DNA from 3 places in the Streptomyces sp. NPDC052023 genome. Region 2 is predicted to be linked to each of the others. Evidence: riboswitches for the same ligand, from Rfam matches in the RefSeq annotation. Region 2 holds a riboswitch; each other region holds the start of a gene.
The links. A riboswitch is a leader RNA that binds a small molecule or an ion and turns the genes downstream of it on or off. The one in region 2 is predicted to bind cobalamin.

Region 1: linked by a shared signal. The riboswitch ahead of ACIHCM_RS23765 (ribonucleoside-diphosphate reductase subunit alpha) and the one ahead of ACIHCM_RS14380 ((2Fe-2S) ferredoxin domain-containing protein) in region 2 are both predicted to bind cobalamin.
Region 3: linked by a shared signal. The riboswitch ahead of ACIHCM_RS23335 (energy-coupling factor ABC transporter permease) and the one ahead of ACIHCM_RS14380 ((2Fe-2S) ferredoxin domain-containing protein) in region 2 are both predicted to bind cobalamin.

Annotation. Positions count from the first base shown of each region.
Region 1 is NZ_JBIUBW010000012.1:111,688-121,585, forward strand. Features, by position in the region: gene ACIHCM_RS23735 (GntR family transcriptional regulator) at 1-622, shown strand, start outside; partial or broken gene ACIHCM_RS23740 (carbon starvation CstA family protein) at 816-2,839, shown strand; gene ACIHCM_RS23745 (YbdD/YjiX family protein) at 2,805-3,011, shown strand; gene ACIHCM_RS23750 (DUF3311 domain-containing protein) at 3,111-3,374, shown strand; gene mctP (monocarboxylate uptake permease MctP) at 3,371-4,981, shown strand; gene ACIHCM_RS23760 (GNAT family N-acetyltransferase) at 5,125-5,631, shown strand; cobalamin riboswitch at 5,648-5,810, shown strand; gene ACIHCM_RS23765 (ribonucleoside-diphosphate reductase subunit alpha) at 5,934-8,303, shown strand; gene ACIHCM_RS23770 (ribonucleotide-diphosphate reductase subunit beta) at 8,303-9,316, shown strand; gene ACIHCM_RS23775 (hypothetical protein) at 9,229-9,471, opposite strand; gene ACIHCM_RS23780 (GlxA family transcriptional regulator) at 9,564-9,898, shown strand, end outside.
Region 2 is NZ_JBIUBW010000005.1:388,188-398,085, reverse strand. Features, by position in the region: gene ACIHCM_RS14395 (ABC transporter ATP-binding protein) at 1-558, opposite strand, end outside; gene ACIHCM_RS14390 (FecCD family ABC transporter permease) at 555-1,550, opposite strand; gene ACIHCM_RS14385 (ABC transporter substrate-binding protein) at 1,670-2,662, opposite strand; gene ACIHCM_RS14380 ((2Fe-2S) ferredoxin domain-containing protein) at 2,805-3,212, opposite strand; cobalamin riboswitch at 3,249-3,438, opposite strand; gene ACIHCM_RS14375 (Gfo/Idh/MocA family protein) at 3,580-5,034, opposite strand; gene ACIHCM_RS14370 (hypothetical protein) at 5,251-6,081, opposite strand; gene ACIHCM_RS14365 (amidohydrolase) at 6,183-7,745, opposite strand; gene ACIHCM_RS14360 (hypothetical protein) at 7,833-8,441, shown strand; gene ACIHCM_RS14355 (ABC transporter ATP-binding protein) at 8,503-9,898, shown strand, end outside.
Region 3 is NZ_JBIUBW010000012.1:24,196-34,093, reverse strand. Features, by position in the region: gene ACIHCM_RS23375 (nuclease-related domain-containing protein) at 1-239, shown strand, start outside; gene ACIHCM_RS23370 (vanadium-dependent haloperoxidase) at 266-1,573, opposite strand; gene ligD (non-homologous end-joining DNA ligase) at 1,619-2,500, opposite strand; gene ACIHCM_RS23360 (Ku protein) at 2,563-3,612, shown strand; gene ACIHCM_RS23355 (hypothetical protein) at 3,764-4,027, shown strand; gene ACIHCM_RS23350 (ATP-binding cassette domain-containing protein) at 4,050-4,904, opposite strand; gene cbiQ (cobalt ECF transporter T component CbiQ) at 4,901-5,650, opposite strand; gene ACIHCM_RS23340 (energy-coupling factor ABC transporter substrate-binding protein) at 5,656-6,015, opposite strand; gene ACIHCM_RS23335 (energy-coupling factor ABC transporter permease) at 6,012-6,719, opposite strand; cobalamin riboswitch at 6,753-6,938, opposite strand; gene ACIHCM_RS23330 (hypothetical protein) at 7,286-8,017, shown strand; gene ACIHCM_RS23325 (hypothetical protein) at 8,767-9,015, shown strand; gene ACIHCM_RS23320 (hypothetical protein) at 9,516-9,898, opposite strand, start outside.

The DNA.
Region 1 (9,898 bases), on a different contig from region 2:
CACGCTGGCCGCGGAGTTCGACACCTCCCGCACGACCGTGCGCCAGGCCCTTCAGGAGCTGGTGGTCGAGGGCCGGCTGGAGCGGATCCAGGGCAAGGGCACGTTCGTCGCCAAGCCGAAGGTCTCGCAGGCCCTGCAACTCACCTCGTACACCGAGGACATGCGCGCCCAGGGCCTCGAACCCACCTCACAGCTGCTGGACATCGGCTACATCACCGCGGACGACCGGCTCGCCGAACTGCTCGACATCACCCCCGGCGGCCGGGTCCTGCGCATCGAGCGGCTGCGCATGGCCAACGGGGAGCCGATGGCCATCGAGACCACGCACCTGAGCGCCAAGCGCTTCCCGGCGCTGCGCCGCAGCCTCGTCAAGTACACGTCCCTCTACACCGCCCTCGCCGAGGTGTACGACGTCCACCTCGCGGAGGCCGAGGAGACCATCGAGACCTCGCTGGCCACCCCCAGGGAGGCCGGCCTGCTCGGCACCGACGTCGGCCTGCCGATGCTGATGCTGTCCCGGCACTCGCTGGACCGGGAGGGCAAGCCGGTGGAGTGGGTGCGCTCGGTGTACCGCGGCGACCGCTACAAGTTCGTGGCCCGGCTCAGGCGGCCCGAGGCATGATCCTGTCCGCGGTGTAGCCCAGGTCACACCCCCTGTCCTGCGGTCCTTCCGTAACGCATACGACGGGAGGACGACCCGTGCGCACAGCGAACGCCCGAACCATCGTCCTCTGGAGTCTCGTCGCCCTCGTCGGCGCCGCCGGCTGGACCGTGCTCGCGCTGTCGCGGGGGGGGAGGACGTCTCCGCCGCCTGGATGGTCGCGGCGGCCCTCGGCTCCTACGCGATCGCCTACCGCTTCTACGCGAAGTTCATCGCGTACAGGGTCCTCAAGGTCGACAGGACCCGCGCCACCCCGGCGGAGCGCCTCGACAACGGCATGACTACCACCCCACCGACCGCCGCGTCCTGCTCGGCCACCACTTCGCCGCGATCGCCGGCGCCGGACCCCTGGTCGGCCCCGTGCTCGCGGCCCAGATGGGCTATCTGCCCGGCACGATCTGGATCATCGCCGGCGTCATCTTCGCGGGCGCGGTGCAGGACATGGTGGTGCTGTTCTTCTCGACCCGCCGGAACGGCCGCTCGCTCGGCCAGATGGCGCGGGAGGAGATCGGCCCGTTCGGCGGCGCGGCGGCGCTGCTCGCCGCGTTCGCGATCATGATCATCCTGCTCGGCGTGCTGGCCCTGGTCATCGTCGACGCCCTCGCCGAGTCCCCCTGGGGCACCTTCTCCATCGCGATGACCGTGCCGATCGCCCTGGTGATGGGCTTCTACCTGCGCGTCCTGCGGCCCGGCCGGGTCGCCGAGGTGCGCCTCTCGGGGTCAGCCTGCTGCTGCTCGCGCTGATCGCGGGCCGCTGGGTCGCCGAGTCTGGGCCGAGGCCTTCACCCTCGCCCCGTCGACGCTGGTCATCTGGCTGGTGGCGTACGGCTCATCGCGTCGATCCTGCCGGTGTGGATGCTGCTCGCGCCTCGCGACCACCTCTCCACCTTCATGAAGATCGGCACGATCCTGCTGCTCGCCCTCGGTGTCGTCATCGCGCTCCCGACGCTGAAGATGGACCCGGTCACCGACTTCGCCTCCCGCGGCGACGGCCCGGTGTTCGCGGGCTCCCTCTTCCCGTTCGTCTTCATCACGATCGCCTGCGGAGCGCTGTCGGGCTTCCACGCGCTGATCTCGTCCGGCACCACACCGAAGATGATCCAGAAGGAGACGCAGGTCCGGATGATCGGCTACGGCTCCATGCTGATGGAGTCGTCCGTCGCCGTGATGGCGCTGATCGCGGCGAGCATCATCGACCCCGGTCTGTACTTCGCGACGAACGCGCCCGCCGGCGTCATCGGCACGAGTGTGGAGCAGGCCTCGCAGGTGGTGAGCGGCTGGGGCTACCAGATCTCCCCCGAGCAACTCGCCGCCGCGGCGAAGAGCGTCGAGGAGTCCACGCTGCTGTCCCGCACCGGCGGGGCGCCCACCCTCGCCGTCGGTGTCTCGCAGATCTTCTCGGAGGTGACCGGCGGCGGACTCAAGGCGTTCTGGTACCACTTCGCGATCATGTTCGAGGCGCTGTTCCTCCTGACCGCGCTGGACGCCGGCACACGCGTGGGCCGGTTCATGCTCCAGGACACCCTGGGCAACGTCTACAAGCCCTTCCGCAACGTCAGCTGGAAGCCGGGCCTGATCATCACCAGCGCGATCGTCTGCGGGATGTGGGGCTACTTCCTCTGGGTGGGCGTCCACGAGCCCCTCGGCGGCATCAACCAGCTGTTCCCGGTCTTCGGTATCTCCAACCAGCTGCTGGCCGCCGTGGCGCTGGCCGTCTGCACGACGCTGCTGATCAAGTCCGGCCGCCTCAAGTGGGCCTGGATCACGGGCGTCCCGCTCGCCCGGGACGCCGTCGTCACCCTGACCGCCAGCTGGCAGAAGGTCTTCTCCAGCGACCCCAAGGTCGGCTTCTTCAAGCAGCGGCAGGTCTTCCAGGACGCCATCGACCGGGGCGAGATCCTGCCGCCGGCCAAGTCGATGGACGACATGCACACCGTCGTCACCAACTCCACCGTGGACGGCGTCCTGACCGCCGTGCTGGCCCTGCTGATCGTCGTCGTGCTCGCGGACGCCACGCGGATCTGCGTACGGCACATCCGGCGGCCCGCGCTCACCACGCTCAGCGAGGCGCCGTACGTCGAGTCGAAGCTCGTGGCACCGGCCGGCCTGATCGCCACGCGGGAGGAGAAGGAGGAGGTCCGCCGTGCGACCGTCGGCACTGCTGCGCCGGGTGACTAGCGGGGTGCGCTGGTACGTCCGTGAGCTGACCGACGAGTCGGCCTACGACCGCTATGTCACGCATGTCCGAAAGGATCATCCCGACGTCGGGGTACCCACCCGGCGGGAGTTCGAGCGAATGCGGACGGACCGGCAGGAAAAGGACCCGCGGCAGGGCTTCCGCTGCTGCTGAGGTACCGGTATCTGAACAAGGGCTTCCGGTAGCGGGACACCGTGACCTAGATTGCCTGCGCGTTACACCAGGTGATCAGCGAGGGGACGGAGTCGTCCGATGTCAGAAGCCCCAGATGTGAACAGAGGGCCGGTGGTGACGCCTGTGCGCGTCGTCGTCGCCCTCTGCCTGATAGCACCGTTCGCGTCCATGCTCTGGGTGAGCTCGTACGCGAAGACGGACCCGACGTTCATCGGCATCCCGTTCTTCTACTGGTACCAGATGGCCTGGGTCGTGATCTCCACCGGCCTCACCATGATCGCGTACTGGCTGTGGCAGCGTGACCAGCGCGCCCGCAAGGCTCAGGGGGGTGCCGGAGCATGAAGGACGGCGTGAACGGCGTCGCACTCGCCGTCTTCATCCTCTTCTTCCTCGCCGTCACGGTGATGGGCTTCCTGGCCGCGCGCTGGCGCAAGGCCGAGAACGAGCACAGCCTCGACGAATGGGGCCTGGGCGGCCGGTCGTTCGGCACCTGGATCACCTGGTTCCTGCTCGGCGGCGACCTCTACACGGCGTACACCTTCGTCGCCGTGCCGGCGGCGATCTACGCGGCGGGCGCGGCCGGATTCTTCGCCGTCCCGTACACGATCCTCATCTACCCGATGATGTTCGTCTTCCTGCCGCGCCTGTGGTCGGTCTCGCACAAGCACGGTTACGTCACCACCTCGGACTTCGTCCGCGGCCGCTTCGGTTCCAAGGGCCTGTCCCTGGCGGTGGCGGTCACCGGCATCCTCGCGACCATGCCGTACATCGCGCTCCAGCTCGTCGGCATCCAGGCCGTGCTGGACGTGATGGGCATCGGCGGCGGCGAGGACACCAACTGGTTCATCAAGGACCTGCCGCTGCTGATCGCCTTCGGCGTGCTGGCGGCGTACACGTACTCGTCGGGTCTGCGGGCGCCGGCCCTGATCGCGTTCGTCAAGGACGCGCTGATCTACATCGTCATCGCCGTCGCCATCATCTACATCCCCATCAAGCTGGGCGGCTTCGACGACATCTTCAGCGCGGCGAGCGACAAGTACGAGGCGGCCGGTGCGGGCGGGCTCGTGCCGAACGCGGCCTCGCAGTGGACGTACGCCACGCTGGCGCTGGGCTCGGCGCTCGCGCTGTTCATGTACCCGCACAGCGTCACGGCGGTGCTCTCCAGCCGCAGCAGGGACGTGATCCGCCGCAACTCCACGATCCTGCCGCTGTACTCGCTGATGCTGGGCCTGCTGGGCCTGCTCGGCTTCATGGCGATCGCGGCCGGCGTCAAGGTGGAGAACGGCCAGCTGGCGATCCCCCAGCTCTTCGAGAACATGTTCCCGGACTGGTTCACCGGCGTCGCGTTCGCGGCGATCGGCATCGGCGCGCTGGTCCCGGCGGCCATCATGTCGATCGCGGCGGCCAACCTCTTCACCCGCAACATCTACAAGGACTTCCTCAAGCCGGACGCCACACCCGCGCAGGAGACCAAGGTCTCCAAGCTGGTGTCGCTGCTGGTGAAGGTCGGCGCGCTCGTCTTCGTCCTGGGCATGGACAAGACGGTCGCCATCAACTTCCAGCTGCTGGGCGGCATCTGGATCCTCCAGACCATGCCCGCCCTGGTCGGCGGCCTGTTCACGCGCTGGTTCCACCGCTGGGCCCTGCTGGCCGGCTGGGCGGTCGGCATGATCTACGGCACGGTCGCCGCGTACGGCGTCGCCTCCCCGACGCAGAAGCACTTCGGCGGCTCGTCGGCGGAGATCCCCGGCATCGGTGAGATCGGCTACATCGGCCTCACGGCGTTCGTCCTGAACCTGGTGGTCACGGTGGTCCTCACCTTCGTCCTGAAGGCCGTGAAGGCCCCTGAGGGCGTCGACGAGACCAGGCCCGAGGACTACACGGCGGACGCGGGCGACCCCGGCGTCCAGGTGGAACTGCCGCCGGCGACCGCGGGAGCGAGTCACTAGGGAACGCGAGCACAACGCCCCTCAAGGGGCCGGGGACTGTAGCGATATGCGGCTCCGCCGCCCGGGCGCGACACCCCCCACGACCCGCAGCGGGCCGCCGGCATCAAGCACAACGGCGGCCCGCTGTCGTGCACACTCCCCCCATGGACTTCGTCATCCGCCCCGCACTGCCCACCGACTACGCCACCCTCGGCGACATCACAGCCCAGGCCTACCTCCAGGACGGCCTGCTCGACTTCGGCGAGAGCGACGAATACCTCGGTGAACTCAGGGACGTCGCCAAACGGGCCGCCGCAGCCGAAGTCCTGGTGGCCGCACAGAACGGCCGTGTCCTCGGCGGCGTGACCTTCGTCCCGTCCGGCGGCCCCATGGCCGACATAGCCCGCCCCGCGGAGGCCGAGATCCGCATGCTGGCCGTCGCCCGGGAGGCCCGCGGCCGAGGCGTGGGCGAGGCACTCGTACGCGCCTGCATCGACCGCGCACGCACCACGGACGGCTGCACCGGCATCGTCCTCTCCACCCAGCGCACCATGCACACGGCCCACCGCATCTACGAACGCCTCGGCTTCACCCGCACACCCGACCGCGACTGGAACCCCCTCCCCGAGCTGGACGACATCACGCTCCTCACCTACGAGTTGACGCTCTGAAGTCATCGGCGACACAACATATGGGGGCGCCATCGGCACCCGGCACTAGATGTATGCTCATGCTCGCTGTCGCCGCAGGGGAATCCGGTGCGAATCCGGAACTGTCCCGCAACGGTGTACTTGTGCATGTCTGTGCACAGGAGTCAGTCCGAGGACCTGCCGACAGTGCGCCCGGCCAACCGGTCCGGGTGTCCTGACGTCCGGGTCTCGTGGAATGGGCCGGTGGACGCGACGCCCCGTGCGCTCGTGTGCTGCCCCCTGCCCTCGGCGAGGCCCCCGTGCCGAGCGAGGGAGAGCCCCACGTGACCATCGCGCCAGCCGCACCGGCCGAAGCGACAACGGTGGAAGTGGAATCCGACGGTCCCGGAACCGCGCTGCTGCGGACCCTGACCGAGCTGACCGCCGACCTCCCTGACGCCGACCCCGGCCGGGTCGCCGCCGCTTCGCTGCGCGGCCGCTCCGCGCGGGCCGACGAGACCGAGCTGCGGGAGCTGGCGACGGAGGCCGCCGCCGGCCTCATCTCCGAGGACCCCGCCTACTCCCGGCTCGCCGCCCGGCTGCTGACCGTCTCCATCGCCGCCGAAGCCGCCTCCCAGGGCGTCACGACCTTCACGGAGTCCGTCGCCGTGGGGCACCGGGAAGGCCTCATCGCCGACCGCACGGCCGGCTTCGTGCGCCTGCACGCCGACCGCCTCGACGCCCTGATCGACCCGGCCGGCGACGACCGCTTCGGCTATTTCGGCCTGCGCACGCTGCACAGCCGCTATCTGCTCCGGCACCCGATCACCCGCAAGGTCGTCGAGACGCCCCAGCACTTCATGCTGCGCGTCGCCGCCGGTCTCGCCGAGGACGACACCCCCCGGTCGGTGGACGAAGTCGCCGCGCTCTACAGGCTCATGAGCCGCCTGGACTACCTCCCCTCCTCCCCGACCCTCTTCAACTCCGGCACCCGCCACCCCCAGATGTCGTCCTGCTACCTCCTGGACTCCCCCCTGGACGAGCTGGACTCCATCTACGACCGCTACCACCAGGTCGCCCGGCTCTCCAAGCACGCCGGGGGCATCGGGCTGTCGTACTCCCGGATCCGTTCCCGTGGCTCGCTGATCCGCGGCACCAACGGCCACTCCAACGGCATCGTCCCGTTCCTGAAGACGCTGGACGCCTCGGTCGCCGCCGTGAACCAGGGCGGCCGGCGCAAGGGCGCGGCCGCCGTCTACCTGGAGACGTGGCACTCCGACATCGAGGAGTTCCTGGAGCTGCGGGACAACACCGGTGAGGACGCCCGCCGTACGCACAACCTCAACCTCGCGCACTGGATCCCGGACGAGTTCATGCGCCGGGTGAACGCGGACGCGCCGTGGTCGCTGTTCTCGCCGTCGGACGTTCCCGAGCTGGTCGACCTGTGGGGCGAGGAGTTCGACGCCGCGTACCGCGCGGCCGAGGAGAAGGGCCTGGCGAAGAAGACGCTGCCCGCCCGCGAGCTGTACGGCCGGATGATGCGCACCCTCGCGCAGACCGGCAACGGCTGGATGACCTTCAAGGACGCCGCCAACCGCACCGCCAACCAGACCGCCGAGCCCGGCCACGTCATCCACTCCTCGAACCTCTGCACGGAGATCCTGGAGGTCACGAGCGACGGGGAGACGGCCGTCTGCAACCTGGGCTCGGTCAACCTGGGCGCGTTCGTCGTGGACGACGACATCGACTGGGAGCGGCTCGACGCGACCGTCCGCACCGCCGTCACGTTCCTCGACCGCGTCGTCGACATCAACTTCTACCCGACCGAGGAGGCGGGCCGCTCCAACTCCCGGTGGCGGCCGGTCGGCCTCGGCGCGATGGGCCTGCAGGACGTCTTCTTCAAGCTGCGGCTGCCGTTCGACTCGCCCGAGGCCAAGGCCCTCTCCACCCGCATCGCCGAGCGCGTCATGCTCGCCGCGTACGAGGCGTCCGCCGACCTCGCCGAGCGCAACGGGCCGCTGCCGGCGTGGGACAAGACCCGCGCCGCCCGTGGGGTGCTCCACCCCGACCACTACGGCGTCGAGCCGGCCTGGCCGGAGCGCTGGGCCGCCCTGCGCGAGCGGATCGCCGCGGTCGGCATGCGCAACTCCCTGCTGCTGGCCATCGCCCCCACCGCGACGATCGCCTCGATCGCCGGTGTCTACGAGTGCATCGAGCCGCAGGTCTCGAACCTCTTCAAGCGTGAGACGCTGTCCGGCGAGTTCCTCCAGGTCAACTCCTACCTGGTGCAGGAGCTGAAGGCGCTCGGCGTCTGGGACGCCCGCACCCGTGAGGCGCTGCGCGAGGCGAACGGCTCGGTGCAGGAGTTCGCCTGGATCCCCGAGGACGTACGGCGGCTCTACCGCACGGCGTGGGAGATCCCGCAGCGCGGGCTCATCGACATGGCGGCCGCGCGGACCCCGTACCTCGACCAGGCCCAGTCGCTGAACCTCTTCCTGGAGACGCCGACCATCGGCAAGCTCTCCTCGATGTACGCCTACGCCTGGAAGTCGGGCCTGAAGACGACGTACTACCTGCGCTCACGCCCGGCGACCCGGATCGCCCGCGCGGCCCAGGCACAAGACCGAGCCACCATCCCCGTACAGGCGACGCCCGAGCCCGAAGCGGTCGCCTGCTCCCTGGAAAACCCCGAGTCCTGCGAGGCCTGCCAGTAATGTCCAGCCGTTCCCAGAACCTTCTCGACCCCGGCTTCGAGCTGACTCTGCGTCCGATGCGCTACCCGGACTTCTACGAGCGCTACCGGGACGCCATCAAGAACACCTGGACCGTGGAGGAGGTCGACCTCCACTCGGACGTCGCCGACCTCGCGAAGCTCTCCCCGGAGGAGCAGCACCTGATCGGCCGCCTCGTGGCGTTCTTCGCGACGGGCGACTCGATCGTGGCGAACAACCTGGTGCTGACGCTGTACAAGCACATCAACTCCCCCGAGGCACGGCTCTACCTGAGCCGCCAGCTGTTCGAGGAGGCGGTGCACGTCCAGTTCTACCTGACCCTGCTGGACACCTACCTCCCCGACCCGCAGGACCGGGCGGCGGCCTTCGACGCCGTCGAGAACATCCCGTCCATCCGCGAGAAGGCCGGGTTCTGCTTCAAGTGGATCAATGAGGTCGAGAAGCTGGACCGCCTGGAGTCCAAGGCCGACCGCCGCCGCTTCCTGCTCAACCTCATCTGCTTCGCCGCGTGCATCGAGGGCCTGTTCTTCTACGGCGCCTTCGCGTACGTCTACTGGTTCCGCAGCCGGGGTCTGCTGCACGGCCTGGCGACCGGCACCAACTGGGTGTTCCGCGACGAGACCATGCACATGAGCTTCGCGTTCGACGTGGTCGACACCGTCCGCAAGGAGGAGCCGGACCTCTTCGACGACGAGCTCCAGCAGCAGGTCACCGGCATGCTGCGGGAGGCCGTCGAGGCCGAGCTGCAGTTCGCGCGCGACCTCTGTGGTGACGGCCTCCCGGGCATGAACACCGACTCGATGCGGCAGTACCTGGAGTGCGTCGCCGACCAGCGCCTGACGCGCCTCGGCTTCGCCCCGGTCTACGGCTCCGAGAACCCCTTCTCCTTCATGGAGCTTCAGGGGGTTCAGGAGCTGACCAACTTCTTCGAGCGGCGTCCCTCCGCGTACCAGGTCGCCGTGGAGGGCACGGTCGACCTGGACGAGGACTTCTGATCCTCCTTCTCCCTGAAGCGGTCCTGGGCCTCCCTGATCTCCCGGTCGACGCGTCGCTCGTGCGCGATGCCGATGAGGGCGGGGAGGACCATGACCGCGAAGAGTCCGGCCACGGCCAGCATTCCGATGAGGGCTTCGATGTGGTTCGCGTTCATGACACCACTCTCGCGCCGGATACTCCTTACCGACAGTGGCAGGACTGCCGTAGACCCTCGATTTACTGCCACCGCTGAGGCACACTGGGCACATGCTCCAGAACGTGGCAGCCGTCCTCGTCGACGGTGTGAACCCCTTCGAGCTCGGCGTCGTCTGCGAGGTCTTCGGCATCGACCGGAGCGACGACGGACTGCCGGTGTACGACTTCGCGGTCACCTCCGCCGAGGGGCCCCAACTGCGGTCGAACGCCGGCTTCTCCATGCAGGTCGAGCACGGGCTGGACCGCCTGGAGACAGCCGACCTGATCGCCGTGCCGGCCGGCTCCTGCTACGAGACGCGGACCTTCCCGCCCGAGTTGCTCGACGCCCTGCGCCGGGGAGTCGACCGGGGCGCACGAGTGCTCAGCGTGTGCTCCGGGGTCTTCGT
Region 2 (9,898 bases):
CAGGTGATTGGTCGGCTCGTCCAGCACCATCGTCCCGGCACGCTGGGCGAGCGCGCGGGCGATGAGCACCCGCTGTTTCTCGCCGCCCGACAGCCGGCTGAAGGGGGCGTGCGCGAGGCCCGCGGCGTCGACCTCGCCCAGTGCGGCCATGATGACGGCGCGGTCGCCGGCGTCGTCCCCCTCGAAGGCCCGCTTGTGCGGGGTGCGGCCCATGGCCACCACGTCGTACACCGACAGCTCGAACTCCCCGGCCGACTCCTGCAGAACGGCCGCGAGCCGCCGCGCGAGGCTCTTGCCCGGCAGCCACCGGACGTCCTCGCCGTCCAGCAGCACCCGCCCCGAGGTGGGGCGCAGGGCCCGGTAGACCGTGCGCAACAGGGTGGACTTCCCGGCGCCGTTGGGGCCCACGAGCCCCACCACCTCGCCGGGAGCCACGCGCAGCGACGCCCGGTCCACCAGTGCCCGGCCGTCCACGACGACCGAGACGTCCTCCACCGCCAGCGTGCCGGGCGCCGCCACGGCCGTGGCACCGGACTTGGCCATGACCGTCTCCGTCATGCGGTCCTCCTTCGCATCAGCCACAGGAAGAAGGGGCCGCCGACCAGGGCGGTGAGGATGCCCACCGGGATCTCCTCGGGACTCATCACGGTGCGCGCCGCGAGATCGGCGGCGATCAGGAAGGCCGCGCCGAGCAGTGCCGCGGCGGGCAGCGACCGGCGGTGGTCGGCGCCGACGAGCAGCCGCACCACATGGGGCATGATCAGGCCGACGAAGCCGATCTGGCCGCTGACCGCGACGATCGTGCCGATCATGACGGCGACCAGGGTGAACAACGCGGCCCGGAAGCGGTGCACGTCCAGGCCGAGCGCCGCGGCGGCCTCCTCCCCCGCGAGCAGCAGGTTCAGGGACCGGCAGACGCCGAGCAGGACCGCCGTGCCGAGGAGGACCGCGCCGACGGGGATCCACACGACCGCCCAGGTGGTGCCCGCCAGTCCGCCGAGCATCCAGCGCAGCGCCGACTGCGTCTTGTGCGGGTCGTTGGAGGTGACCACCAGGAAGCTGGCGAGCGCGGAGAGCACCTCGGCCGTCGCCACACCCGCCAGCACCAGCCGCACCGTGGTCATCCGCCCGCCGGACCGGGCCAGGAAGTAGACGGCGACGAGTGCGGCCAGCGCGCCGAGGAACGCGGCGACCGGCAGCGAGAACACGCCGAACAGGGTGAGGTGGAAGACCACGACCAGCACCGCGCCGACGGAGGCGCCGGACGACACCCCGAGCAGCATCGGGTCCGCGAGGGGGTTGCGCACCAGCGCCTGAAGGGCCATCCCGCACACCGCGAGGCCCGCGCCCACCACGCCGGACAGCAGCACCCGGGGCAGCCGTACGTCGACGACGATCGTCTCGCGGACCGGCGTCCAGACCGGATCGGCCAGCGCCGGATGCACGCGGTGCAGGAGGATGCCCCAGACCTGGTCGGCCGGGACGCTGATGGAACCGGCGGCGATGCCGAAGGTGGCCGCGAGCACCACCAGCGCGGCCAGCAGCACCAGGACGAGGGGGTAGGGAAGCCTGGTGCCGCGCCGGACGGCGGCGGCCTCGACCGGCTTTCGCGGGCCGGCCTGCGCGGTACCGCTCTCGTCGGTCACGCCCGTGACGTCGGCGGCGCCGCTCACTTGAAGCGGTCCGGGTGGAGCTGGCGCGCCAGGGACTCCACGCCGGCCGGCACCCGGACGCCGAGCACGGTGGACGACAGCGGCAGTACCGCGAACCGCTTGTTCTTGATGGCGGGTACGTCCTTCAGCGCCGGGTTGGCCAGCAGGAACTTCTTCTTGTCCGCCACCGGCTGGTCGCCGTAGTCGTAGATCACGACGACTTCGGGCGCGCGCTCGGCGACCTGCTCGAACGACACGTCGCCGAATGCCTTGTCGAGGTCGGCGAAGAGGTTCACGCCGCCGGCCTGCTCGATCATCTCGTTGCCGATGCCCGCGCCGCCCGCGGTGAAGGCGGTCTTGTCGCCGCTGTCGTACACGAAGAGCTTGACCGGGGTGACCCCGGCGAGTTCGTCCTCGACCGTGTCCAGGGTGGAGTGGAGCTTCTTCAGTTCCGCTTCCGCCCGGTCCGGCACCCCGAAGATCTTGGCCACGTTACGGATCTCCCGGTCCATCGTGGCCATGGTGACGGGTCCGGACGGGCACTCCTCGATGTTCAGGTAGGAGTTGATGCCCGCCTGGGACAGGGCGTCGCGGCTGCGGCCCTCCTTCTCGTCGAAGGTGCTGGCGAACCCGCCGTAGGCGAAGTCGGGTTCGGCGGACAGCAGCGTCTCGAAGGACGGGTACTCCTCGGCGATGACCTTGATGTTGTCGTAGGCGTCCTGATATTCGGGGAGGATCCTGTCGTCGAGGTACGCCGTGCCCACCATCGACTTCTCCAGGCCGAGCGCCAGCATGACCTCGGTGGCGTGCTGGTTCAGCGACACGGCCCGCTGCGGGGGCCGCTGATACGTCGTCTTCACCCCGCAGTTGGACAGCGTGACCGGGAAGCCCTCGGCGGTGGGACCCGCCTGCGCGGCGTCGTCCCGGGTGGAGCCGCCACCGCAGCCGGACATCAGCAGGGCCGCGGCGGCCAGAGCCGGCAGCAGGGGGAGCGGGCGCTTGCCCATCATGGAGTGGTCCTCTCACCGGAGGGTGGAACGCGGAACAGTGCGCGGTGCGGTCCGGGAAATCGGCCGGGTACGGCCGTTCGTGGACGCCCCGGGTACGGCGGGTGTGAGCGGCGGGCGGTGACGGCGAACGGTTCTGCGGCCGTCAGGCCGCCGGGCCGGGAGCGGGCGTCCCGAGCGCCCCGGACCGGGCACGCCGGGGCGGGGTGAAGACGTAGAGGTCCAGGATGTCCGGAAGCGCCGCGAGGCCCGGGCCGCCCGCCCGTACCCAGGCGGCGACGTCCTCGGTCGCGGCGGAGTCGTTGACGAGCCCGAGCCAGACCGGCCGGCCTCCGGCGGCACGCCCCGCGGACGAGGGCTGCACGACGACGACGTTCGCCTGGTCGCACACGTCGAGACAGCCGGTGATGCGGACCGGGGCGTCCTCGGCGAGCCGCAGGACCTGCGCCTCGTGGTCCACACCGGTCACCTTCGGGCTGCCGCAGCAGCAGTCACGGCAGACCACGACCCGGCACGGCACGGTGCCGTCCCGTGACGTCTCAGCAGGCGTCACAACGAGCCCTCCTCCCCGGGGAAATCCGCCCCGGTCACGTCGAGGAGGCGACCGCGTGAGTCTCCTGGCTCTCGGGTCAGTGCTCGTCCCGTCCTTCCCACCCGCATGCGGGCAGTGGTCGTTCGGGATCCGCTCGCCGATCACAGTGGCGGGACCGCGCCGGATTCTCACCGGCTTCCTCGTTCCGCCGTCGCCTTTTCGCGGCACATCATGTCAGACGGACTCGTCATCTCATACGCCCGCGGCAGCGTTGGGCAGGGTGAAGTGCTGCACACGACCGGCGGGCGGCATGCGAAACGCGCCGCCCCGTCGGCATCGACCGGGCGGCGCGCTGCGCGCTGCTGTGGTGTGGTGGGAGGGAGCCCGCTCAGCTGACCGGCGGCATGTCGGTGGGGCGTGAGTCGAGACCTGTGCGGCGGTTGACCCAGGAGCCACGGGTGAAGTCCGGCACGGCGACCGGCCGGCCGCCCACCGCGAGGGACATGACGCTCAGCGGGACCGGGGAGCACCAGGCGGCGGCGTCGTACACGTCCATGTCGGGGACGAGCCCGGCGCGCATCTGCTGGACGGTGCGCCACTGCAGGACGTAGTCCATCCCGCCGTGGCCGCCGTTGTTCTCCGCATCGTCACCGATCTTCTGCCACAGCCAGTGGTCGAACTCCTTGAGGTACGCGTCGAACGACCGCCAGGTGTGGCCGCTGTGATCGGGCTCCACGTAGATGCGGCCACCGCCGGCGGAGGTGACCCCGGCGTAGTCCTCGAAGATGCCACGGCTGCCGGCCAGCGAGTTGATACGGCTGTACGGGCGCGGCGAGCTGACCTCGTGCTCGGCGCGGATCACCCGGCCCTGGGCGGTGTCGATCAGGCAGGTGACCAGGTCACCGTTGATGTACGTCTCCTTCCAGCTGGGGTGCGACCGCGGGACGAACCGCGCGCGGTAGTCGGCGAGACCGCGGGGTTCGGTGGCGGTGGCCCGCAGTGTGGTGAAGCGGTCGCCGCGGTTGATGTCCATGGCCGCGGCGATCGGGGCGAGACCGTGCATGGGGTAGAACGACGCGGTGCTGCGGGTGTGCCACAACCGCCGCCAGGAGTCGGTGTAGTACGTGTCGGAGAACAGCAGTTCGCGCAGGTCGTGCAGATAGCCGCCGTGTCCGTTGGTGACGTCGCCGAAGAGGCCGTCGTGGGCCATCTTGAGCATCGCCAGCTCGTTGCGGCCGTAGGAGCAGTTCTCGGACAGGAACAGGTGCCGGCGGGTCCGCTCGCTGGTGTCGACGAGGTCCCACAGCTCGCGCAGCTCGGTGGCGACGGGCAGTTCGACGATGGCGTGCCTGCCGGACAGCAGGGCCGCGCGGCCCTGTTCGTAGTGGAACTCCCAAGGGGTGGCGACGTAGACGAGGTCGATGTCCTCGCGGCGCAGCATGCGCGCGTAGGCGTCGGCGGAGCCGCCGTACTCGGCGGGACGGGGCCTGCCTTCGGAGACCAGTTTGTCGGCGGTTCGTCTGGCGCGGTCGGGGCGGATGTCGCAGACGGCCGTCACGGTGCAGCCGGGGACGGCGGCCCACCCCGAGGCCATGCCGTGGCCCCGGTTGCCCAGGCCGATCAGGGCGACGCGGACCGTCCGGTACGTGTCGAAGGGGACGTTGATCATTGACTTCTGGCCGGGCCGCCGGGCCGGCGGGGTGTCTGCGGCCGCGTGGGCGGCGTCCGGTGCGGCGCTGGCCGGTGCGGCGGCTGCCGTGGTGCCGAGCCCCGCGACGACGGCACCGGAGGCCAGGGCCCCGCCCATGAGAGTACGGCGTGAGACAGCAGGGATTTCATGCATGGCGCTGAACGCTCCCTTGTGGGTGGCCGACTGCTCCTGTTGCCGAACGACTTTGTCGAGCGGACGACGGGGTGTCAATAGTTGCTCGAAGAGAGCCTGTTGCGAGCACGAATGAGCATCTGGGCCGCCATGCGGGTCCGGTGGAGCTGATCAGGCGTGACGGGAACGCGGCAGCACGGGGAACGAGGTGCGGACACGGCGGCTCCGGGCGGGACCCTAGGACGCGTGCTCCTCCGCCTCACCGAAGCGGGCCAGCGCGAGGGCTCCCGCGATGGAGGCCGCGAAACCGGCGACGGCCAGCGGCGCGAGCCCGTGGCGGGTGGTGTCCCCCAGCCAGATGATGCCGAACAGGGCGGGCCAGACGGTCTCCCCGATGACCATCGCCGCGGTGGCGGAGGTGACCGAACCGGACTGGAGGGCCTCGATCAGCAGCAGATAGCCGGTGATCCCGGACAGGATCACGGCGTAGACCGAAGGATCGGCGAGCAGACCGGGCAGGGACAGCCCCGGCAGCAGCCGGGCCGCGACGGCCGTCACTCCGAAGCTGACTCCCGCCAGCCCGCCCAGCACGGCCGCGCGGTGGCGCACGTTCCGCAGGCGCGGCGCCAGTGCCCAGCTCACCAGGGCGAGTCCCACCGAGCCCACCAGTACCGCGAGCCGCATTCTCAGGTCGCCGTCCCCGCCGGTCTCGCGCCCCGCGGCGATCGCCATCACCGCGAGCCCGCCGCACACCGCGGCGACGGCGGCCCACTCCACCCGTCGCAGCCGGATGCGCAGCACCAGCGCCGAGACGATCGCGGTGACGGCCAGCGCCCCGGCGACCGCCGCCTCGACCAGGAAGAGCGGGACCGAGCGCAGCGAGAACAGCTCGGCACCGAATCCCAGTGTGTCGAGCGCGACTCCGGCGACGAACGGCCACTGCCAGGTGGCCCGCACCGCCGCGCCGGCGCCTCCGGGAGCAACCCGCCGCGCCCCGAGCGCCTGGAACACCGTCGCCGTCCCCATGAAGACGGCGGCGCACAGCGCGAACAGCAGGCCGAGTCCCATGACCGCAGGCTAGTGCGCGGGCGGCGCGGCGGCGCGGAGGGCGGGGTGCCGTGGTGTGGCGGCCGGCGTGGCGGGCGGGACGGGGTGTTCCGGCCCTCCGGTCAGAGCCCGTCCTCGCCCGCCAGGAAGGTCCGCAGCACCTCGATGTCCGCGATCCGGGAGGGGTCCACCCGGTACGGGTCGTCGCCGAGCACGACGAGGTCGGCCCGCTTGCCCGGGGTGAGGCTGCCGGCGTCGGCCTCCCAGTGGCAGGCGTGGGCGGCGTCGACGGTGTAGGCCCGCAGGGCCTCGTCCACGGTGACCGGCTCCTCGGGGCCGATGACCCGGCCCGACTGCGAGGCCCGTTCGACCATGAACTGCACGGCCCGCAGCGGCGCGCCGTCGGCGACCGGGCGGTCCGAGCTGCCCACCACACGGACGCCGTGGTCGAGGAAGCCCCGGCCGCGGTAGAGCCAGCCGGCCCTGTCGTCACCCATGACCGTGGCGTAGTCGTCCCCGTAGTAGCGCAGGAAGTTCGGCTGGATCACGACGGTGACGCCGAGCGCGGCCAGCCGGGGCAGCTGGTCGGGGCGAACCAGGCCCGCGTGTTCGATGCGGTGACGTGCCTGGGGGCGGGGCAGCAGCCGCTGCGCCCGCTCCAGGCCGTCCAGGGCGACGTCCACCGCCCGGTCGCCGATGGCGTGGATCGCCAGCTGCCAGCCCGCGCGGTGCCCCGCCACGATGGTCTCCACCAACTCCTCGGGATCTGCCTGGAGTTGGCCGGAGGTGCTGGTCCCGCGATAGGGGCTGGTCAGGGCGGCCGTACGGGCCATCATCCCGCCGTCGGTGAAGATCTTCAGCGCCCCCAGGGAGAGGGCGCCGCCGCCGAAGCCGGTGCGCAGGCCGAGGGTGAGGGCGCGGGCCGTGGTGTCCTCGGGGGCGGCGCGTACGGGATCGAGGGCGTCGGCCGCCACCATGAGCTGCACGCGTATCGGCAGGCGGCCGGTGTCGTGGGCGAGCTGGTAGGCCGCCGCCTCGATCGGGCTGTGGCGGAACAGGCGGGCGCCGACGCCCGCTTCGGCGCAGGCGGTCACGCCCTCGGAGCGGCAGACGCGGGCCGCGCGTGCGACGGCCGCCGCCAGTTCGTCGAGGGAGTGCGGCGGCCGGGACCGCAGGGCTGCTCCCATCGCGCCCTCGACGAGGAAACCGTCGGCGCCGGCCGCGCCCGCCGGCAGTCCCTGAAGGACCGCCGTGTTGACGAGGCACGCGTGCCCGGAGAGGTGGCCCAGGTAGACCTTGCGGCCGGCGGCGACGGCGTCGAGGTCCCTGGCCGTCAACGGGCGGTCCAGGGTGCGCTGGTCGTAGCCGCCGAAGTCCAGCCACGCCCCGGCCGGCGCCCCGGCGCCCGCGTCGGCCACGACCCGGAGCACGTCGTCGGCCCGGGTGCTCGGCGCCACGCTGGGCACCGCCGCCTTCAACCCGGCCCAGGCCAGGTGCACATGGCTGTCGATGAAGCCCGGCAGCACCACGGCGCCGTCCAGGTCGTGGGTGTGCCGTGCCGGCAGTCCCGCCACGTCCTCGTCCAGACCGACGATGCGGCCGCGCCAGATGCCCAGTTCCCGGGCCAGCGGGCGCTGCGGATCCATCGTGATGATGCGGGCGTTGGTGATCCTCGACGAGAGCAAGGACAACTCCTTCCGGTCTCCCACGCGAAACTGCTGGCACACAGCCCGCACATGTGTTTAGGTTAGGCTAACCTAAGGGGGCTTCCGATGCAGGAAACGGTGGGCCCCGACCGCGAGTTGGCGGCCTGGGCCGATGGTGTGCTGGCGCGTATCGACGCGCAACAGGGGCTCGACGGCGAGTTGCTCGCCGCGCTGGGGCGCGGTCCGAGCCTGCGCGAGGAGACGCTGGCCCGGATGGCGGAGGCCGTGCGGGCCGCGGCCCTGGGCTTCGGCCCGGCCGGCTGCGCGGCGGCCGCCGGGGTGCCGGAACGGCTGCTGCTGAACTGGCAGGACCACAACCCGTCGTTCGCCGCGGCCATGTCGGGCGCGCGGGCACTGGCCCAGTCGTACGCGTCCGAGGTGAACGGCGCGGCACGTCCGCCGGGCGCCGTCGCGCTGCTGGTGCTGCTCCAGGCGATTCAGGCGGGCGCGCAGCACGCCTCCGCGGCCGCGCTCGCCGGAATGCCCCGTGCGGCCCTCTACCGGCTGCGCAAGGAACGCCCGAAGGTCAACGCGCTGATCCTCGCGGCACGCCGCGCGCGATCCAGGCGGACCGCACGGCGCGGCGTCTCGGCGTACGAGCACCGGTACCGGCTCGTCCGTGTCGACGACGTCCCCGCGAATCCCCAAGGGGGTAGCCGCGAGAGCCAGATCTGATTAGCCTTACCTAAGTTCTGGTGCCCGGTGTATGCGCTGTGACCCCCTTCCGGAGGGATGCGTGAGAGAAGCGGACCTGCCGGGACGGCGTGTCCTGCGGGATGCGGTGGGCGGGCAGCGCCGGGGCGTCGCGCTCGGGGCGGTGCTCGGCATGGGCCACCAGACGGGCGAGGCCCTGGTGCCGGTGCTCATCGGACTGGCCGTCGAACGAGGCGTCGTGGCCGGCGACGCGGGCGGGCTGCTGCTGTGGCTCGGTGTCCTGGCCGTCGTCTACGTCGGGCTCTCCTACAGCTTCCGCTTCGGCGCCCGGGCCGGCGAACGCGCCTCCGTGACCGCCGCGCACCGGCTCAGGACCCAGCTCGTCGGCCGCGTACTCGCCCCGGAGGGCGGCGCGGAGGAAGGCCGGCTGCCCGGGGAACTGGCCAACACCGCGACCGAGGACGCCAAGCGGGTCGGCGCCGTCACGATGGCGCTCATCGTGGGCATCGGCGCCGCCACCGGCCTGGTGGTGGGCGCGGTGGTCCTGCTGCGCATCTCGCTCCCCCTCGGCCTGCTCGTCCTGCTGGGGACGCCACTGCTGCTGTGGCTGGTGCATCTGCTGAGCAAGCCCCTGGAACGCCGCAGCGAGACCGAGCAGGAACGCGCGGCCCGCGCCTCGGGCGTGGCGGCGGACCTCGTGGCGGGGCTGCGGGTGCTCAAGGGCATCGGCGCCGAACCGGCGGCCGTCGCCCGCTACCGCCGCACCAGCCAGGAGTCGCTGACCGCCACCCTGCGCGCGGCCCGTGCCGAGGCATGGCAGAACGGCGTCGTCACGATCCTCACCGGCGCGTTCCTCGCGCTGGTGGCGCTCGTCGGCGGCCGGCTCACCGCACGCGGCGACATCAGCCTCGGGGAACTCGTCTCGTCCGTCGCCCTCGCCCTCTTCCTCATCGGCCCGCTCTCCGAGTTCTCATGGGTCAACGCCGAGCTGGCCCAGGGCCGGGCGTCCGCCGCCCGGATCGCCGAGGTGCTCGGCGCCCCCCGGGCCGTGCCGCCGGGTCCGCCGCAGAGCGGCGCCGTACCGCGCCGGACCGCGGGCCGGCTCCGGCTGAGCGGCCTGTCGTACGGCCCTCTGCGCGAGGTGGACATGGACATCGCCCCGGGCGAGACGGTGGGCGTGGTCACCACCGACCCCGCCGACGCGACGGCCCTGCTGCGCTGCCTGGGCCGCCACGCCGACCCGGCCCGCGGGACCGTGGAGTTGGACGGGACGGAACTGCCCGCGCTGAGTCTCGCGCAGGTGCGCGCGGCGATCCTCGTCGCCGAGCACGACGCCGACCTCTTCGAGGGCACGCTCCTCGACAACGTCACCGCCGGGCACGGCAGCCCCACCGCCGCGCCCGTCACCGCCGCGATCGCCGCGTCGGGCACCGACGAGGTGGTACGCGCCCTGCCCGACGGCACGGCCACCGCCGTCA
Region 3 (9,898 bases), on a different contig from region 2:
TGCGCCGGATCCGCGCGGACGCCGGCCGCGCCTCGTACGCCCTGACCGCCGAGGTCCACCCCGTCCTCGCCCTGGTCGGCCCGTCCCGTGTCTCGGTGCCCGGCCCGGTCCGCGAGGTCCGCGTCCTTCAGGACACGGACCTCGACGGCCTCACCCGGCTGGGCGGCGTGCTCAAACCGGCCGATGTGGAGGCCCTGCACGCAATGGCCCGGGACCGGAACACCTGGACGAGGGTCTGACCCCCGCCCGATCCAAACGACAGGCCCTAGCGCACCGGGCGGAAGTGGTGGTCCAGCGCGTAGTTCCCGACCGCGTGCCCCAGCCGGCTGCCCGCCTCTCCGCTGGTCCGGTACTGGATGCCGCCCCACATGCCCGCGCCCACCACGTCACGGTCGAAGTCGGCCGCCTTCGGGTACGTCCGGGTCGTGCCGGTCACCGCGGAGGAGATGCGCAAGTCGATGTTCCCGCCGGTCAGCCGGTGCAGCACGGCCATCGCGGCGCCGTCGGCCGCGGTGTGGCCGCTGACGTGGTCCGGGTGTGCGGGCGTGCGCAGCAGCGGCTCCCAGGCGGGCTCGCCCGCGGTGGCCGGGTTGCCGTCCGTACCGGCCTGCCGGATCGCCGTGACCGGCCGCCACTGGGCGTGCGTGTACTTGGCGTTCCACGCGGTGATCGTCGCGTCGGCGGCCGCGGTGTTGGCCGCCGCGAAGAGCCGGGCCGCGTCCACCAGGTCCAGCCCGCGCCGCTGGACCTGGTCGCGGTAGGCGGCCTGGAGCTGCACCGGCAGCACGTCGGTGAAGAACCTCGCGGTCTCCGTCTGGCGCGCCGTGCGTACCTTGCTGTTCTTCGCCCCCAGCACCCGCACCTCGGCCAGTTCACGGGCGTAGCGCCGGGTGTCCGTGGCGGGCGGCGCGCCCGGCAGGAACCGCTCCGCGGAGTCCAGCACCATCGGCTTCACCTTGGCCAGCCACGGCACGCGGAAGGGCGTGTTGTCCGGCGGGGTGGGGCGCCACACGCCGGGCGCGGGCGACTTGGTGAAGGCCACCGCCGCGCCGCGTCCGTCCCCCACGCGCAGCTGGATCACACGATCGGCGGCCCGCCTGCCGAAGGCGGCGCCCTGGTCCTCGGCCTTCCCGTCGGGGACGTTCTTCAGCGACTTGGCGTAGGCGGCGTCCAGCCGGGCCTTCGACTTCGGGAAGTACGTCAGCAGCACCCGGTGCGCGGCGGCAGCGGCGGCCGCCTCGGCGGAGGCGCCGCCGGGGCCGCGTACGTCCCACCGGTACGGCGCGTAGCGGCCCTCGATGCCGACGACGGCGTTGTACACGGCGGCCGAGACGAAACCGTGCCAGACGTTCTGCTCGGGCGCGTACCGCTTGGCGTCGGCGTTGATCGTGGCGACGGCGACCGCGTTCCAGTCGAGGAGCACCTGGGCCTTGGGGGCGGCGGCCGGGGCGCGGTCGGCGGCGGTGACGGCAGTGACCGACGTGGCGCCCAAGGCCAGCGCGGTCAAGGCGACGACGAGGGTGCGGCGGCGGAAGGTGCCGGGGCGGAGGGTACGGGGGCGGGTCGTTTCCATGCTGGTCCCTTGCTCTGAGGTGCCCGCGGTGCGGGGCGCTGTGGCTCACGGCAGTGGACTGGCCCGCTCCTCGTCGAGCAGCGGGGCCAGCACATCGCCGTAGTCCTGCACCCGCGGGGCGATGTCGGTCGCCAGGAAGGTGAGTTGGCCGACGTCTCGGCACGCCTCGACTTCCTCCCAGGTCACCGGTGCCGAAACGGTCGGCGTCGCCCGCGCGCGCAGGGTGTACGGAGTCGCCGTCGTCTTGCGGGCGGCGTTCTGACTCCAGTCGACGAAAACCTTTCCGGGCCGCAGGCTCCGCGTCATCCGGTGTACGACCAGTCGGGGCATCACCCGTTCCGCCTCCACCGCGAGCTCTTTGGCGTACTCCGTCACCTGGTCGGAGGGCGTCGGCCGGACCGCCGCCAGCAGATGCAGCCCCTTCGAACCGGACGTCTTCGGATACGCCTCGATCCCGTCCGCCGCCAGCCGTTTTCGCAGCCACAGCGCGACCTCGCAGCAGTGCACGACGGTCGCCGGCGGACCCGGGTCCAGGTCGAAGACGATCCGGTCGGCCACCGCCGGCGCGGAGATCACCCATTGGTGGGTGTGGAACTCGGCCACCAGGTTGGCCGCCCACATCAGGCTCGCGAGGTCCTGCACCAGCACCATCCGGGCCGGGCCCTCTGTCCGCGGCACCTCGGCGGTGGTGACCCACTCGGGGGTACCCGGGGGCACGTTCTTGGTGAAGAACACCTGCCCGCCGGGGCCGTCCGGGTAGCGCAGGAAGGACACCGGCCGATCCCGCAGATGAGGCAGGAGCACGCCGGCGGTCGTCGCGTAGTAGTGCAGCAACTCGCCCTTGGTGAAGCCGGTGGCCGGGTGCAGCACCTTCTCCAGATTGCTGAGCGCGACCCGTCGCCCCTCCACCTCTGTGATCGGCGTCATACGATGAGAATCACACGAAAACCATGAGAACCGTATGAACGCTGCTGATACCGCCTCGAAAGGTGCTGAATGTGCGATCCATATGGAACGGCGCCATCTCGTTCGGCCTGGTCAGCATCCCGATCAAGCTGGTGAACGCCACCGAGAGCCACACGATCTCGTTCCGCCAGATCCACACCGAGGACGGCGGCAGGATCCGCTACCGCAAGTTCTGCGAGCTGGAGGACCGCGAGGTCAGCGGGGCCGAGATCGGCAAGGGGTACGAGGACGCGGACGGCTCGATCATCCCGATCACCGACGAGGACCTGGCCCATCTGCCCCTCCCGACCGCCAAGACGATCGAGATCGTGGCCTTCGTGCCCGGCGACCGGATCGACCCGCTCCAGATGGACGCGGCCTACTACCTCGCCGCCAGCGGCGCCCCCGCCGCCAAGCCGTACACGCTGCTGCGCGAGGCGCTCAAGCGGAGCAACAAGGTCGCCATCGCCAAGTTCGCGCTGCGCGGCCGGGAGCGGCTGGGCATGCTGCGGGTGGTCGGCGACGCCATCGCCATGCACGGGCTGCTGTGGCCGGACGAGGTCCGCGCGCCCGAGGGCGTCGCCCCCGACACCGGCGTCACCGTCCGCGACAAGGAACTCGACCTCGCGGACGCCCTGATGGACACCCTCGGCGAGGTCGACCTGGAGGATCTGCACGACGAGTACCGCGAGGCCGTCGAGGAGGTCATCGCCGCGAAGGCGGCCGGCGAGGCGCCCCCCGAGGCGCCCGAACCCGCGGCGGGCGGCAAGGTGCTCGACCTGATGGCGGCCCTGGAGAGCAGCGTCCGCGCGGCGCGGGAGTCGCGCGGCGAGGCACCGGCCGAGCAGGCCGACGTCCACGCCCTCCCGCAGCGCAGGACCAGCCGCGCCGCACCCAAGGAACCGGCCGGCAAGAAGTCCACGGCGAAGAAGACGGCCGCCAAGAAGACCACCGCGTCCGCGAAGAAGACCGCGGGCAAGTCGGCGCAGGGGACGAAGAAGACGGCGGCCTCGAAGAGTACGGCGAGCACGGCGAAGAGCACCGCGAAGAAGACGACGGCGAAGAAGACGGCGTCCCGCAAGCGTTCGGCCTGACCCCGCGACCCGGCGACCGGGCACTCGACCTCGACCCCCGTGCCGAACTCGACACTTGTGTCACAGACTCCAGGACGCGGTCGATCATCCACCGGTCGGTCGGGTAAACAGGTGAGGGGGGACAGGACCGGCGAAACGGGGGCACGGCGCGATGCGATCCGAGCAGCAGCAGAACGGGACGCGGGACCAGGAGGTTCCCGGCGAGGCGTGGTGGGCGGGCCTCGGCCCGGTCGGGGGCGTCATCCTGCTCCTGGCCGGCCTCGGCGTGCTCGTCTGGATCTTCCTGGACCTGCCCGGTGCCCGTGGCCCGCACCTGTCCTACGAGGCGGCCAAGATCGTGGCGATCGGCGCGGTGGTCGCGGGTACGACGCTGCTCGCACGGCGCAAGAAGGGCGGGGACGCGGCGGAGGACTGACGGCGCCGGCGCCCGGCGGCTCTCAGCCGCGCGGCCCGGCCCGCTCCGCCGCCAGCGCCGCCAGCTCCTCCGCCGTCCGCGGACCGGCCGCCGTACCGTCCAGCAGTCCCTGGCCACGCAGCAGTTCCGCCGCGGCGACCCCCCACGGCAGGCGCAGGCCCGCCTCCCTCAGAAGCTCCGCGCGGGCCAGGTTCTCGGACGCCGGGCCGGTGCGCACGCCGGACGGGGTGAGCAGGGCCGCGTCGTCGGCCCAGCGCAGGGCGAGGTCGACGTCGTGGGTGGCCATCACGACCGTCGTGCCGCCCGCCCGCAGCCCGTCGAGGGTGGCCAGCAGCCGTTCCTGACCGTCGGGATCGAGTCCGGCCGTCGGCTCGTCGAGGATCAGCACCCGCGGCCGCATGGCGACCGCACCGGCGATCGCGGTCCGCTTGCGCTGCCCGTAGGACAGCAGATGCGTGGGCCGGTCGGCCAGTGCGGCGATGTCCAGCGCGGCCAGCGCCTGGGCCACCCGCGCCCGCACCTCGGCGTCCGGCAGCCCCAGGTTGAGCGGCCCGAACGAGACGTCCTGCGCCACCGAGGCGGCGAACAACTGGTCGTCCGGATCCTGCACCACCAGCTGGACGGTGGTCCGCAACCGGGTCAGCCCCTTCCGGTCGTACGACACCGCGGTCCCGTCCACCGTCAACTCCCCGTCCCGCGGCCTCAGTCCGCCGCTGAGCAGCCGCATCAGCGTGGTCTTGCCGCTGCCGTTGCGGCCGAGCAGCGCCAGCGCCCGCCCCTCGCGCACCTCGAAGTCGAGCCCGCTGAGCACGGCAGGGCCGTCCTCGTAGGCGAACGACGCGCCCCGCAGGGCGACCAGGGGGGCGGCCTCGCTCATGACAGCGGCCTTTCGAGTACGAAGGTGAGGGCGGCCAGCGCGGCGAGCAGCGCGACGCTCACGGCCGTGAACGGCACGGAGACGCGGGCCTCGGGCACCAGCACCCGCAGCGTGCCGTCGTAGCCGCGCCCGGCGAGCCCGGCCTGCAGGCGCGTGGCCCGGTCGAAGGCGCGCACGAAGGCGGTGGCGCCGAGCCCGGCCAGCGACCGCCACCGGGCGGCGCGCGTGGTGTGCCCGAGACGGGCCGCCTGCGCGTCACGGATCCGGCGCACGGAGTCCAGGAGCAGAAAGCTCATGCGGTACGTCACCAGCGCCACGTCGACGACGGGCGCCGGGACGCCGGCCCGGACCAGGCGGGGCAGCAGATCGGACATCGGGGTGGTGAACGCGAACAGCAGCACACCGAGGGAGGCGGCCGAGGTCCGCAGCAGCAGTTCCCCGGCGCGCACCGCGCCGCCGCCGGCGAGAGCGGCGAACCCGTCCGGGCCGCCGACCCGCACCAGCAGCGGCAGCGCGCCGGTGACGCAGAACCCCAGCGGCACCCGGTAGGCCCGCCACAGCCTCCGCCCGGGCACGCCCGCCGGTCCCAGCAGCACGGCCAGCGCCGTCACCAGCACCAGCGCCGCCCCCGGCCAGGGCGGCAACGAGATCGCCAGCACCGTGAGCCCCAGCCCGAGCACGGCCTTGTCCACGGGATGACGGCGGCGCCAGCGGCTGCTGTGCGCCGCCGCGTCGATCGGCAGCACGAGGCTCAGGCCCCTTCGGCTCCGTCGTGCCCGGGAACCCGCACCGCGCCCTGCTGTTCCCCGGCGCGGGCCTCGCCCTGGCGGCGGCCCCGCCGGACGCCGAAGTAGTAGGCGAGCGCGCCCGCGCCGACGGCCGCCTGGAGGGCGAACAGACCTGACTCGATCTCACCGGACGGAGGCTCGTACAGCGGCGAGAACCAGGGCTCGTAGTCCGGGTCCAGCTCGGTGATCGCCGTCTCCGCCTCGGCGTCGGCGCCGGCGAACGGTTCCTCCTTGTGGTCACCGAGCCCGAACACCAGCGGCAGCACCGCGAGGGCCGCGACGGCGATCAGCAGCAGGAGGTTGATCCTCGTGTTGCGCTTCATCGGGCCACCGCCTCGGTGCCGTTGTTCCGGGTGCCGGTCTTCTGGGTGAGCAGCACGCCCAGCCTGGTCAGTTCGCCCTTGCTGGACTGCACGAGCAGCCGCATCACCAGGACCGTCAGCAGCCCCTCGCTGACCGCGAGCGGGATCTGCGTGACCGCGAAGATGGAGCCGAACTTGCCGAGTGCGCCGAGGAATCCGCTGCTCGGGTCGGGAAAGGCGAGCGCCAGCTGGACGCTGGTGACGCAGTAGGTGGACAGGTCGGCCACGAACGCGCCGAAGAACACGGCCACCATCAGCGGCACGTCGAACCGCCGCAGCAGCCGGTAGATTCCGTAGCCGGCCCACGGCCCGATGATCGCCATCGAGAAGACGTTGGCGCCGAGCGTGGTCAGCCCGCCGTGCGCGAGCAGCAGCGCCTGGAACAACAGGGTGATGGTGCCCAGCACCGCCATCACCGGCGGCCGGAACAGGATGGCGCCCAGTCCCGTGCCGGTGGGATGCGAGCAACTCCCGGTCACGGACGGCAGCTTCAGCGCCGACAGGACGAAGGTGAAGGCGCCCGAGGCGCCGAGGAGCAGGGTGCTCTCGGGATGTTCCCGCACCTCTCGGGTGAGGGAGCGGACTCCGTGGACGACGAACGGCGCGGACGCGACGCCCCAGGCGATCGCGTGCGCCGGAGGCAGAAAACCCTCGGCTATGTGCATGGCTTCAGCAGACCCTCTCCAGCACCTCGTGGATGGTGTACAACGCGCCTCGGCCGGTCTCCTGGCTGACGGGTGACACCGCCCGTGCTCCGCCTTCCCGGGTCACAAGGACCCAGTGGCCGCCCCTTGAGGGCCGGAGCCGGACTTCCCGATCACAGTGGCGAGGGCCGCACCGGCATCACACCGGATTTCCCGTTCACCAAGGCGTGGTGACAGTAGTGCGCCCCCGGGGGTGGTGACAAGCGGTGCACCGGGGGCGCGAAGGCGCTGGTCACGCGGCGCTCCACGGCGGCGGGGTGACCTGCCCGGCCGCGGTGACCCACGGTGGCCGGTGCGTTCGCGACCCGCGCCCGGGCGTGTCCCGTACAACGGACGTGTCCGAAGTGCTGGGCATCAACGGTCATAGCCCGTACGTGAATTGAGGGCGGTTGAACGATCGGGGACGTACGCCGAACCGGGGTCCGGGTGACGAGGGCGCTGGGAACGCCGGGGCGCGACGGACGGAAAAGAGCATGCGAGCACGCGTCACGGCGAGGTAGGTTCCTGCTGTTCGCAAGGGGGATCAAGTGGCGAAGCTGAACCAGATCATCGCTGTCGAAAAGGGCGTCAAGAGCAAGTCGCTCCAGGACATCACCGCGGCGCACCAGAAGGTGCAGAAGCCGGCACTGCTGGCCGGTATCTCACGCACGTACCAGCCGAAGGACGAGGAGGGCGAGCAACTGCCGCCCGAGTCCACGCGGGTCCAGGTGCAGGCCGAGGACGTGCTGCGCGAGATGTCGGCGTCGCTCACCAGGCTGTTCGACGTGACCGCCACCAAGGACTGGGCGAACTGCACGGCCCGCGCGGACGTCACGGTCGACGGCCGGACGATCGTCGCGGACGTCCCGGTCAGCTATCTCCTCTTCCTGGAGAAGCAACTCACCGACCTGCACACGTTCGTCAAGAAGCTCCCGACCCTCGACGCCGCCGAGTCCTGGTCCCACGACCCGTCGACGGACTGGTGGAAGACGGACCCGGTCCGCACGATCCGCACCAAGAAGGTCCCCCGCAACCACGTCAAGGCGGAGGCGACCGAGAAGCACCCGGCGCAGGTCGAGGTGTACTACGAGGACGTGCCGATCGGGTACTGGACGACGGTCAAGTTCTCGGGTGCCCTCCCGGCGCGACGGGTCAACGAACTGGTGGAGCGGGTCGAGAAGCTCCAGCAGGCCGTCAAGTTCGCCCGCGAGGAGGCCAACGGCGCCGAGGTCACCGACCAGCGCGTCGGCGACGTGGTGTTCGGCTACCTGTTCGGCTGACCTGGCCGCGGGTAGCATCCATGATCGCCCCCGCGTGCGAGCGCGGGGGTGCGCACCAGGCGCGGGCCGGATTGAGGACCGGTTCGCGTGATGAGCGCAAGCTGACACTGAAGTTCAGCCTGAAGAAGCGGTGACAGTGAAGGTTCGAGTCCTTCCCCCGGCACAGCGTGACCAACGGGCCGGGGTAGCCCAACATGGCAGAGGCAGCCGCGGTCAATCTCAGACTCTCGCTCCAGTCTCAGCATCGCCGCCGATCGCCGGATCGACCGAGGCCGGACGGACGCCGTCGGATGCGAGTTCGACTCTCGCCTGCACCTCTCGCACGGTGCGGTAGTTCAAAGGAAGAACACGACGGCATGATGACTGATCCGTCCTCTTAAACGCCGCCGGCGTGCGCAATTGGGTGGCACCCCAGGGGCCCGGGAGCTGGATACGACTCCCGGGCTCCGCCACGCCCGCCCGTACCGGCCCTCCGTAGCAGGCCGACGTGCTGCGGGCACCGATCACCCGGGCGGATGCCATGACGGGCAGTCCGTTCCTGGTGGTGGCCCAGAACATGGCCGCCTGACCCGCAGCCTCCCGCTGTCAGCCCGGAGGAGGCCGATGTGACCCGTTTGATCCTCGATCAGAGCACTGGAACCTCCGGATGGCTTCCCCGATGAGCGCTCCGCGCGATGTCGCTCTAGCCTCCGAAATGAGCGCTGAATGGATCTTCTGATGGCGCGCTCCATTCGGTTCAAGGAGGAGATATGCGCAGGATTCGTACGGTCGCTGTCGCGACCGCCGTCATAGCTGGCGTCGGGTTCATGGGTATTCCGGCCACCGCCCAAGCGTCCGAAGGCGGCCATGGCGGCGGGTGCAGATCCCATGACATGAACATCGACATCCTCGGCCAGGTGGGCATCCTGAACGGTCTGGGTGCGAACCTGGTGAACGGCGAGGGTAGTCCTGGTGCGCAGTTCACTGACATCGGTTCAGAATGCGGTTTCGGCCGATAGCCGTCTCGCATATCTCACCGAATGGGGCAGGGGCGCAGGGCCGGTAAGCCCTGTGCCCGCCCATCAGTTGGCTGCTTGTGCTCATCTCAAGGGTGGATGCCGAAGGCCCCGGACCGTGACAGGTCCGGGGCCTTCGCGCGGGCTGGCTCCCCACGCACGACGGGATCCGGCCCACCTGCCGCTCACCCCACCACGCCCGGCGCTCACCAGGTCCGGTCACACTCCGCCCACGGCTCACGGGGCCTGACGAGGCGTACCGCACCGAACGCGAACGCCTGAGCCGCGACGAGCGCGGCGAGCATGCCGAACGCCGCGTTCATCTGGAGCTCGTCGCGTGGCGCCTGGGAACTGCTCTGCCGGACCCCACCCTGCTGAGCGCGACGATCTCGCGCCGCCACACGGTGGCCGTGACCCGGTCGCCCGGCTCCAGTTGCTCGAGGAGCGGACCCGGATCGCCGAAGGCCACGACGCCCTGCCAGGAGTCCTCGTCCTTGCGGGTGTCAGCCCCGGTGTCCCATGACCTGGATCATGCTGCCGTGCCCGTGCGGGTCCGGCTGCGCGATCTCGAACCCTGCTGAGGCGAGGATCCCCTGAAGAGCGGCCTCCATGTGCTGGAGCACATTGCGATGGTGGCGGAAGAGCCGAGGTGGGTCCGAGAGATCCATCCCCTTCTCGAGGAGCGCCAGTGCGGCACTCCTCAGGTCCTCGCCGGCCTCCCAGTCCACATAGACCCCGCCGTCGATGAAGGGCGTCACGTGCACGTCCGCGCCGGGCTGCGTGTAGGGACCTCCGGTGAGATCACCCCGGTACACGGGAAGCCCGGCACGTTCCAGTTCCGTGCACACCTTCCCGGCCAGTGCCTCACGCTCGGCGATGACCTCCG